2 regions of the Providencia sp. LY12 genome follow, and region 1 is predicted to be linked to the other one. Evidence: predicted binding sites of a transcription regulator. Region 1 holds the regulator's gene; the other holds the start of a gene.

Evidence for each region. The regulator PurR, encoded in region 1, represses purine synthesis genes. The targets are predictions, from matches to a motif close to CANGCAAACGTTTGCNTG.
Region 2: the regulator PurR is predicted to act here: its motif matches at 2,627-2,644, upstream of purM (phosphoribosylformylglycinamidine cyclo-ligase).

Annotation. Positions count from the first base shown of each region.
Region 1 covers NZ_CM172594.1:1,917,226-1,922,836, reverse strand. The annotation lists gene sodB (superoxide dismutase [Fe]) at 307-885, shown strand; gene cydH (cytochrome bd-I oxidase subunit CydH) at 974-1,057, opposite strand; gene purR (HTH-type transcriptional repressor PurR) at 1,325-2,350, shown strand; gene punR (DNA-binding transcriptional activator PunR) at 2,366-3,271, opposite strand; gene punC (purine nucleoside transporter PunC) at 3,394-4,617, shown strand; gene ACY3ZI_RS09075 (helix-turn-helix transcriptional regulator) at 4,791-5,546, shown strand; gene ACY3ZI_RS09070 (putative quinol monooxygenase) at 5,571-5,611, shown strand, end outside.
Region 2 covers NZ_CM172594.1:2,389,838-2,395,448, forward strand. The annotation lists gene hda (DnaA inactivator Hda) at 1-261, opposite strand, end outside; gene uraA (uracil permease) at 392-1,687, opposite strand; gene upp (uracil phosphoribosyltransferase) at 1,764-2,390, opposite strand; gene purM (phosphoribosylformylglycinamidine cyclo-ligase) at 2,708-3,748, shown strand; gene purN (phosphoribosylglycinamide formyltransferase) at 3,748-4,386, shown strand; gene ACY3ZI_RS11325 (SDR family oxidoreductase) at 4,478-5,227, opposite strand; gene ACY3ZI_RS11330 (AAA family ATPase) at 5,427-5,611, shown strand, end outside.

The DNA.
Region 1 (5,611 bases):
ATATTAGCAAATTAATAACACTTGATGTATTTCCCTGCTCTTCAATGACAATAACGACACGCAGTGGAATAATTATTATGCAACTTACTAACAATTAAGGCATAAATAGCATCATGGAACAGGTTTTTTCTTACTGTAACCTGTATTCTGTTATGATAAATCATGACTTACAATGCGGCGCAATAGCTCAGCACAGCTCAACGTCACTACACTAGAAGTAGATTAATTAATAGAAGTACATTTAATTTCGCTCATTTTACGAGCAAACACCCTAAACACTGAATAAAAGCAATCAAGGAGTACGCAATGTCTTTTGAATTACCAGCTCTACCTTATGCTAAAGATGCTTTAGAACCTCATATCTCTGCTGAGACCTTAGAATACCACTATGGTAAGCACCACAACACTTATGTTGTTAACCTGAATAACCTGATCAAAGGCACCAAATTTGAAGGTCTGTCTTTAGAAGAAATCATTAAAACTTCTGAAGGTGGCGTATTCAATAACGCGGCTCAAGTTTGGAACCACACTTTCTACTGGCACTGCTTGGCTCCAAATGCAGGTGGCGAGCCAACCGGTAAAGTTGCAGAAGCTATCAACAAAGCATTTGGTTCATTTGCTCAGTTCAAAGAGCAATTCACTGATGCCGCAGTTAAAAACTTCGGTGCAGGTTGGACTTGGTTAGTGAAGAAAGCAGATGGCAGCCTGGCTATCGTTAACACATCTAACGCGGCAACACCAATTTCTGGTGACGATAAGCCAGTTCTGACTGTTGATATCTGGGAACACGCTTACTACATCGACTACCGTAACGCACGTCCAAAATACTTAGAAAACTTCTGGGCGTTGGTTAACTGGAAATTTGTTGAAGAAAATCTGGCTTAATTTTAGTTCAGATCTAAAATGACTAAGGGCGAGTATATTACTCGCCCTTAATTATTTCTCATCCTTATTAGATAGGATGGAAATGAAATCAGAAAATGTGCACAGCAAACAAAATAATTACAGCTAAAGAGCCAAACGCAGCTAGCAATCCATATTTAAAATCTGTATCCATGAGACCCTCTCATATAAAGAAATTGAATTATCAAATAACCATAAAATAAAAAGGTTATTTCAGTATACATGCACAAAAACGTAAAACCAGTGTCTATATCACATGTTATAACATCAATTATTTCTTTCGTTTTTGCGCTAGATCAGACAAAATCGACAACAAATCGCTAAATTATTGCCAGCAAAGGTACTATGCATCAATATGCAGGTAATTATTTAACTAGAATTATTTTAGAGACCAAGTTTTGGTTAGGAGTTTTTTCTTCTCATGGCAACAATTAAAGATGTGGCGAAACGTGCGGGCGTCTCTACCACAACCGTCTCCCATGTTATCAACAAGACGCGTTTTGTCGCTGATGATACAAAAACAGCCGTTTGGGCCGCCATCAAAGAGCTCAATTATTCTCCGAGTGCGGTTGCGCGTAGTTTAAAAGTCAACCACACCAAATCAATTGGTCTGTTGGCAACATCAAGTGAAGCCCCCTATTTCGCAGAAGTGATCGAGTCTGTCGAGAATAGTTGCTATGAGAAAGGCTATACTCTAATTTTATGTAACTCTCACAATAACTTAGGTAAGCAAAAAGCGTACTTGCAAATGTTGGCACAAAAACGTGTCGATGGGCTACTTGTGATGTGTTCAGAATACCCTGACACCTTGATAGGTATGTTGGAAGATTACCGAAATATCCCAATGGTCGTCATGGACTGGGGTACCTCTCGCGGGGATTTCACTGACAGTATTATTGATAACTCTTTCCACGGTGGTTACTTAGCGGGTCGTTACCTTATTGACCGTGGTCACCGTGAAATTGGCGTGATCCCTGGCTCTCTCGAAAGAAATACAGGTATTGGGCGTTTAACCGGCTTCAAAAAAGCCATGGAAGAAGCCAAAGTCACATTAAAAGATGAATGGATTGTTCAAGGGGATTTCGAGCCAGAATCAGGCTATAAAGCGATGATGCAGATCCTCAGTAACAAGCACCGCCCTACTGCGGTCTTCTGTGGTGGAGACATCATGGCGATGGGGGCAATCTGTGCGGCTGACGAGATGGGATTACGTGTCCCTCAAGATATTTCCATTATTGGTTATGATAACGTGCGTAATGCACGATATTTCACGCCTGCATTAACCACAATCCACCAGCCAAAAGAGCGTTTAGGTCAAATGGCGTTTGCGATGTTGCTCGATCGTATTGTGAATAAACGCGAAGATGCGCAAACGATTGAAGTTCATCCGCGTTTAGTTGAGCGCCGTTCCGTGGCTGACGGTCCATTTATTGATTATCGCCGCTAAGTCTACCTCAGCACATTAGCTCGCAAACCACTCCGCGTTGAGCGTTTCGCTATCACCAAGATAGTCAAGCAGCCATCTCAACGCTGGAGATGTATCATTCTCAACCCACGTTAAGCAGCAAGGGCTTTCAGGAAACGGCTGTGCTAATTCCAGCTCAACAAGCTTGCCTTCTGCACACAATGGCGCTGCACGGTGCTCAGGAACCATTCCCACACACAGCCCATTTTCCAAACACGCTAAACCACTTTCCCAGTAAGGCACAACTAAGCGACGTTGGTTATCCAGCGCCCAAGTATCTCTTTTCGGTAAGCTTCTTGAGGTATCTTCTAAGCACAAACTTGGATATTCACGCATTTGATCATCTGTCAGTTTGCCCTGAATTTTTGCTAATGGGTGATCGGGGCTCGCAACACAACGCCATGACATAAAGCCCATATCACGGAAGCTATAGCGCTCTCCAATTGGTGAAGCACGGGTCGCTCCAATCGCAACATCCACACGTCCATCGGCTAAAGCATCCCAAACTCCATTAAACACTTCAGGGTGGATATACAGTTCAATATCAGGGAAATGACGATAAAAATCCAAAATCAGCTGTTCCGTACGCTGCGGTTTTACGATGCAATCAACAGCAATACTGAACTGTCCGCGCCATCCATTGGCGACTTGTTGGCATTGATGTCGAGTATCAATCATTTTTTTGATAACACTTCGACTTTCTTTAATAAAGATAGCCCCGGCTTCCGTCAATACCACATCACGGTGACGACGTTCGAATAGCGGAACTGCTAACCATTCTTCGACTTGTTTTACTGTGTAGCTGATCGCTGAAGGAACTCGATGCAGCTCATCCGCAGCACCACTAAAGCTTCCCGTTCGAGCAACTGCGTCTATGACTTCAAGTGCATGAGCTGACCACATTTTCTTTCCTTTCAAATTATTTGATAGCAGAGTCCAAATATTACCGTTTCACAACGTAAAAAAATAGCCTATACAATAAGATAACTATCAACATTATTTTAAATATAGATTAAGCAAAAACTATGACAAATACTGCGACAAAAAACTCCTCTGGATTTTTGATTTATCTTGCTGGCCTAAGCATGCTGGGGTTTTTAGCCATCGATATGTATCTGCCAGCCTTTGGTTCAATGCAAACAACCTTAAATACGACTGAAGGCGCTATCAGCGCATCATTAAGTATCTTTCTAGCGGGCTTCGCGTTTGCCCAGCTATTATGGGGACGCCTTTCAGATAAATTAGGACGCAAACCTATCCTTATTGTTGGGCTTTCCCTGTTTATTGTTAGCTGTCTAGCAATGATTTGGGTCACCGATGCCACTCAGTTATTAATCCTTCGATTCTTGCAAGCCGTTGGCGTTTGTTCTGCTGCGGTTTTATGGCAGGCCCTCGTTATCGACCGCTATAACGAAGCTGATACTCAAAAAGTATTTGCCTCTATCATGCCTTTAGTGGCGCTTTCTCCTGCATTAGCGCCACTTTTAGGTGCCTGGGTGCTTGAGCACAAAAACTGGGAATTTATCTTCATCGTGCTGATGATGGTGGGCGTTTTACTCCTGCTACCGACCTTGATGCTAAAAAAAGTGGCACCGAAAGTCATCGCAGAAGAAAACCAGCCACAAACCAAAGTTTCCTTTGCTACCTTGCTAAGCTCCCCTGTTTTCAGTGGTAACGTACTTGTGTATGCAGCGTGTAGCGCTGGCTTTTTTGCATGGCTAACGGGTTCGCCATTTATTCTACGCAATATGGGCTTTAACCCTGCGGATATCGGCTTGAGTTATATCCCTCAAACACTGGCATTTATTGTCGGGGGATACGGCTGCCGCTTCGTATTAGCTAAAGTTCGCGCTGAAACGTTGTTCCCAATCTTGCTAGCGGGTTATGCCGTTAGTATGATTATTCTCTTTGTGATGGCGATTTATACGCAGCCAACATTAACCATGATTTTGGTTCCATTTTGCTTTATGGCAGCAATGAACGGAGCATCATACCCAATTGCAGTCGCCAAAGCCCTCAATACGTTCCCATCTGCTAGTGGTAAGGCCGCTGCACTGCAAAACGCCTTACAATTAGGGTTATGTTTCTTAGCCAGTTTATTAGTGTCTGCACTTACATTTGACCCTTTACTCGCTACAACTGGCGTGATGGCATTTACTGTAATCCCAATGATTATAGGCTATTTCATGCAGCGTTGTGCTAGCAAGTCCAATGATGCGATTAAGCACACTGAATATCAGCATGACTAATCGTTAGTTAACGTTATTTTTTGGCATCATAATAATCAGTTCCGTTACTATTATTAATAACGGAACTGATTTTTAATAAATACGTTATTTGGTGAATATATCGTTTATAGAGTTAATTTTTTCCCTATAACACGCTATTATTAGCATATTCAATTATGACGTTTTGAAGAGCCATGCTGAAACAGTATTATCCTCCTGATGAATTAAAAGAATTTGTTAGTTCAGTTTTGATTATCAAGAAATTTACTGATGCTATTAAGATCTTCCCAGGTACAGGTGCTGAAATATGGGTTTCGACTGAAAATATCAGTATGTCGACTCACGAACATACATCCGTCAATCCATTTCAGTTAATCATCCCCAGAGTCAATATATTTACCGCCATCCCGAATAATGCCAGCGTGATGGTGCTGCGTATTCGCCACGATGCCTTACGTTTTTTACTTCCCCAACGCACGTTAAATTATACGGATATCCCTACTCCGCTTAGCCAAATATGGAGCAATAATTGGTTTAAATCATTGGCCAATTCTTCATTCAAAGAGTTGCATGAGTGTTTTTATGTCACTAAGGCAGCGAAAAAGGCACATTTTATTGACCACGTTCTGGACTCTCTTTATCACAATCCAAATAAAAAAATTACCGAAATTGCCGATGATATTGGCTACAGCGCACGCTTAGTTCAAAAAGAGTTTTTAAAAGAATTTGGGATCACACCAAAACGGTACCAGATCAATTGTCGCTTAGAGCAAGTGATGAAAACTATGGTGAAAGAACAAGATACTTATCGTTGGTTTGAAACGGGCTATTATGATCAATCCCACTTTTATCGCGATTTTAAGCGTTACTTTACCATGACACCGTCGGCATTTTTAAAGTCAAATTATTCGCTTTTTTACAATACAAAAACAAAGTCTCCATTAAGATAGTTCTGAGTACATAAGGAGAATGGTATGAGTATTGTTGTATATGCCCAAATCACTACCGAAAAAAA
Region 2 (5,611 bases), 470 kb from region 1:
AGGTACAAAGTAAGCGCGTTTATCCAGTGGCACATAACCCACAGCAACACCTTGCTCAGACAACTCAGCACATGCCGCATGCAGTAAATGACTCTTACCGCCTCCTTCTCTTGACCAGTAATAGATATAACTACCATGAGGCTGATTAATCGCCGTTTTGAGCGCAGAGAGTAATCCCTCATTTTCCCCTGCATAAAAACTGGCAAAGGTTTCATCATCAGGAAGAGAAAGTGGTAATGAGAGTTGAGATGGTGTATTCAGAAGCGCCTCTGATTGTGCAGTTCAATTAACGCCATTGAGTTTATCATAAATAACAAGAAGAGATGAACAGCCTGACGGTTAATTGCCGGAGCTTTAGCCACTCCGGCAATCTATTTTACTTAATCATGACTTATTTTTTATTTTCGTCTAAGACTTTCACTTCTGAAGTCACAAACTGTTTTTCTGGGCGAACAAAGGTAATAAAGCGAAATAACAGCGCCATCAGAATACCGACGATAGTCGCCAACGCCATTCCTTTCAGTTCAGCTTGACCAATGTGGATCACCGCGCCACTCACACCGATGATTAAAATCACTGAAGTTAAAATCAGGTTTTGGGGTTTGTTATAATCTACTTTTGAATCAATCAGAACACGAATACCCGAAGCACCGATTACGCCGTACAGTAACAGTGAAACACCGCCCATGACGGGTACTGGCACTAATTGAATCGCAGCCGCTAATTTGCCCACGCAAGAGAGTAAGATAGCGATAATTGCCGCACCACCAATGACCCACGTACTGTAGACCTTAGTAATCGCCATTACGCCGATGTTTTCACCATATGTCGTATTTGGTGTCGAGCCAAAGAAACCCGATAACACGGTAGAGAAACCGTTTGCGAACATGGAACGATGTAAGCCAGGGTTTTTCATTAAATCGCGCTCAACGATATTCGCGGTCACCACTAAGTGCCCAACGTGTTCCGCAATGACCACTAACGCCGCAGGCAGGATGGTTAAAATCGCAAACCACTCAAAACGCGGTGTATAGAAAGTCGGAATGGCAAACCATGGCGCTTCGATAACTGGCGTAAAGTCAACAATCCCCATAAAGTAGGAAAGTGCGTAACCTGAGAGGAAACCAATTAAGATTGGGATAATCGATAAGAATCCACGGAAAACCACAGCACACAAGATAGTGACTGACAATGTGGTGATCGAGATAATTAAGGTATTTGAATCAACCGCGGCGCCTTCTTTAGGTAATAAGCCCGCCATACCCGCTGCCGTTTGCGCTAATTCCAGACCGATAACCGCGACAATCGCCCCCATCGCTGCGGGTGGGAACATCACATTTATCCAACCGCGTCCTGCCACTTTGACAATCAATGCCACAATACAGAACAGCACCCCGCAGATAATAAACCCGCCAAGCGCTAACTCATACCCAAGAGGCAGTAAAATTAATACCGGAGAAATAAAGGCGAAGCTCGACCCTAAATAAGCCGGGATTTTTCCCTTACAGATAAATAAATACAGCAGCGTACCGATCCCGTTGAATAATAAAATCGTTGCCGGGTTCACGCCAAACAAAATAGGAACAATAACCGTTGCCCCAAACATGGCAAACAAATGTTGAAAGCTTAATGGAATGGTTTGTAGTAATGGTGGTCTTTCTTCAACACTTATCGTGCGGCGTGTCATGCTCGTCATCCTCTTATGCGTCGTGAATATTCTTTTTTTTATCAAAAAAAAGCCGACTCTTCAGTCGGCTTCATTATTATTTAGTACCAAATATCTTATCGCCCGCGTCTCCTAGACCCGGAACAATGTAACCTTCTTCATTTAAGTGTTGGTCAATTGAAGCCGTGTACAGTTCAACGTCTGGGTGCGCTGCTTCTAATGCAGCAATACCTTCCGGTGCAGCAACTAAAACTAAGACTTTAATTGAATTACAGCCGGATTTTTTCAGGAGGTCAATGGTGGCAATCATAGAACCACCGGTTGCTAACATTGGGTCTACAATTAGCGCCATGCGCTCATCAATGTTAGAAACTAATTTTTGGAAATAAGGGACAGGTTGTAACGTTTCTTCATCACGGTAAATACCCACTACACTGATACGTGCGCTTGGGATGCTTTCCAATACGCCGTTCATCATGCCAATACCCGCACGCAGGATAGGGACTACAGTGATTTTTTTACCTTTAATTTGTTCAATTTCTACAGGACCACACCAACCATCAATTGTTACTTTTTCAGTTTCTAGGTCAGCGGTCGCTTCATAAGTCAGTAGGCTACCAACCTCTGAGGCCAGTTCACGAAAGCGCTTAGTGCTTATGTCATGATCTCGCATCAGGCCGAGTTTATGTTTAACGAGAGGGTGTTTTACCTCAACGATCTTCATGGGTTTCTCCTACTTTTTTAAAACGTCACCGGACAAAAAAATCGCGGGATTATACCGCTTTTTCCCCTCAATGCCACTAGTATCATCTTGATTAAGGTCAAACAATCATCAATCAGGCGTTATTTGCTGAATTAGTATACACATAATATTTTTTATGTTGTAGGCAGCGAATAAAATCATGCGCTTTGCGTCACGACATCACTATTTATTGCATCAAATATTTCAGTCAGAAAGCTATCGCAAACGTTTGCGGAGCCTGATAGAATATCGGCAAATGAAGTTATCTTTTCCAAAATGCAATTGCCTTGGGGGCCGTAGTGACTGATAAAACCTCTCTCAGCTATAAAGATGCCGGTGTTGATATTGATGCAGGTAACGCATTGGTTGAACGTATCAAAGGTGTGGTGAAAGAGACTCGCCGTCCAGAAGTGATGGGAGGATTGGGAGGGTTCGGCGCACTGTGTGCCCTACCACAAAAATACCGTGAGCCTGTTTTAGTCTCAGGCACTGACGGTGTGGGAACTAAACTACGCCTCGCGATGGACTTAAAACGTCATGAATCCATCGGTATCGATTTAGTCGCTATGTGCGTCAACGACCTGATTGTCCAAGGTGCTGAGCCTCTGTTTTTCTTAGACTATTATGCAACCGGTAAGCTGGATGTGGATACCGCAGCAAGCGTTATCACCGGTATCGCGGAAGGCTGTAAGCAGTCTGGCTGTGCATTAGTCGGTGGTGAAACCGCTGAAATGCCGGGCATGTACCACGGCGAAGATTATGATGTTGCAGGCTTCTGTGTGGGTGTCGTTGAGCGCTCTGAAATTATTGATGGCACAAAAGTCAGTGCGGGCGACGCACTGATCGCGTTAGCCTCAAGCGGTCCTCACTCTAACGGTTACTCATTAGTGCGTAAAATTCTGGAAGTCAGCAAAACCAATCCAGAAACCACGCAATTGGCGGGCAAACCCCTTGCTGACCACCTGTTAGAACCAACCCGTATCTATGTTAAAAATGTCTTGGAATTGATCGCGAAAAACGACATTCATGCCATTGCACACATTACTGGCGGCGGCTTCTGGGAAAATATTCCTCGCGTTTTACCTGACAACACCCAAGCCATTATTGATGGCAACAGCTGGGAATGGCCTGCGGTATTCGAATGGCTGCAACAAGCAGGTGATGTCACCACCCATGAAATGTATCGTACATTTAACTGCGGCGTCGGTATCATCATTGCTCTGCCACAAACCGAAGTTGAGTCCGCATTAAAACTGCTGACCGTATTAGGTGAAAACGCTTGGCAGATCGGAACCATTGGCGAATTACCTGCGGGTGAAGAGCAGGTTGTTATCCGCTAATGAAAAATATCGTTGTTTTGATTTCCGGCAGTGGCAGTAATTTGCAATCAATAATTGATGCCTGCCAACGCCATGAAATCGATGGGCAAATCGTCGCGGTGGTCAGTAATAAAAGTGATGCTTACGGTTTGGTTCGCGCACAAGAGGCTGGCATTCCAGCCCTTTGTGTTAGCTCGAAAGCATTCACTGACCGCCAAGCCTACGATGCTGCACTGTTAGACGCTATCGAGCAGTATCAACCGGATTTAGTGGTCTTGGCTGGGTTTATGCGTATTTTAACCCCTGAGTTTGTGAAACATTTCACAGGGAAAATGCTGAATATCCACCCTTCTTTACTGCCTAAATATCCGGGGTTACATACTCATCGACGTGCACTTGAGAACGGCGATAAAGAACACGGCACTTCCGTGCATTTTGTCACTGAAGAACTCGATGGTGGTCCGATTATTTTGCAAGGACATGTGCCTGTTTTACCGCAAGACACCGAAGACGATTTGGTTGAACGCGTTAAACTGCAAGAGCACCTGATTTACCCTCAAGTTATTGCATGGTTTGTTTCTGGTCGCCTCGTGATGCAAGACGGTAAAGCCCTGCTCGATGGCCGGCCGCTATCAGCGACAGGTTATCAAGCAAATTAATATGCAGTTAGGTAAGTTTAAATGTATTCGCTCAGATTTGGTTGGCAGGTCTGAGCGAGTAACTTAAATCCAACCATCCGCGATAAATGCTTTATTTCCCACCCGCCAAATCGATAAAACTTCCCGTGACGTAAGATGCCTCATCAGACAATAACCACGCGATAGCCTGAGCGACCTCTTCTGGCTGACCTCCACGTTTCATCGGTAAACTCTCTTTAACTCGATCAACCCGAGCCGCTTCACCACCATCGGCATGCATGTCAGTATAAATAAATCCTGGGCGAACAGCATTGACACGAATTCCCTCTCCAGCCACTTCGAGAGATAAACCAATCGTCATTGTATCGATGGCACCTTTTGATGCTGCATAGTCCACATACTCATGGGGAGAGCCAAGGCGAGATGCCGCAGAAGAAACATTCACAATCGCGCCACCTTGCCCACCATGACGAAACGCCATACGTTTGACCGCTTCACGCGCACAAAGAAAACTACCGCTGACATTCGTTGCAAATAATCGCGCTAAACGTTGTGCATCTAGCTGCTCTATTGAGGCTTGAGGCATGATTATTCCTGCGTTGTTAACCAACCCAGAAATGGGGCCTAATTCTTTATCAATCTGCTGAAACAACGAAACAATTTGTTCTTCTTGAGAAATATCAGCCTGCACTGCAATGGCGGTACCACCTGCATGACGAATTATGTCTAAAACTTCCTGTGCACAGTCTTGACGGGTGTGATACCCAATACAAACTTTATGCCCTTTATGAGCCAAATTTATTGCTGTCGCTCGACCAATGCCGCGATCACCACCCGTTATTAACGTAATATTGTTTTTCATATTTTATGCACCCAGTTTTAGTTTTATTTTTTCTTATCGTTAACCGAAAGGCAGCTATGAATGAGAAGCTAAATCTCTAGAAAAATTCGATGTAGTTCAAATTATTAACTATCAATTTTAATTAGTATATAAAAATCTAATGAAATTATTCATATTTAAGGTTAGGGTTATTATACATTTATTTGAGTGAGAATAGATAATGATTGTTGGAATTTTTTTAAGATACTATAAGACATACAGTGGGACTCACTACATTCCATTATCAAGTGGAAGTCAATTTTGTGGCATTGTTGGTAACAATGGGATTGGAAAAAGTTCTGTTCTTGAAGCCTTAGACTCATTTATAAATAATAAATCATGGAGTATTAACTCCTCATATAAAAA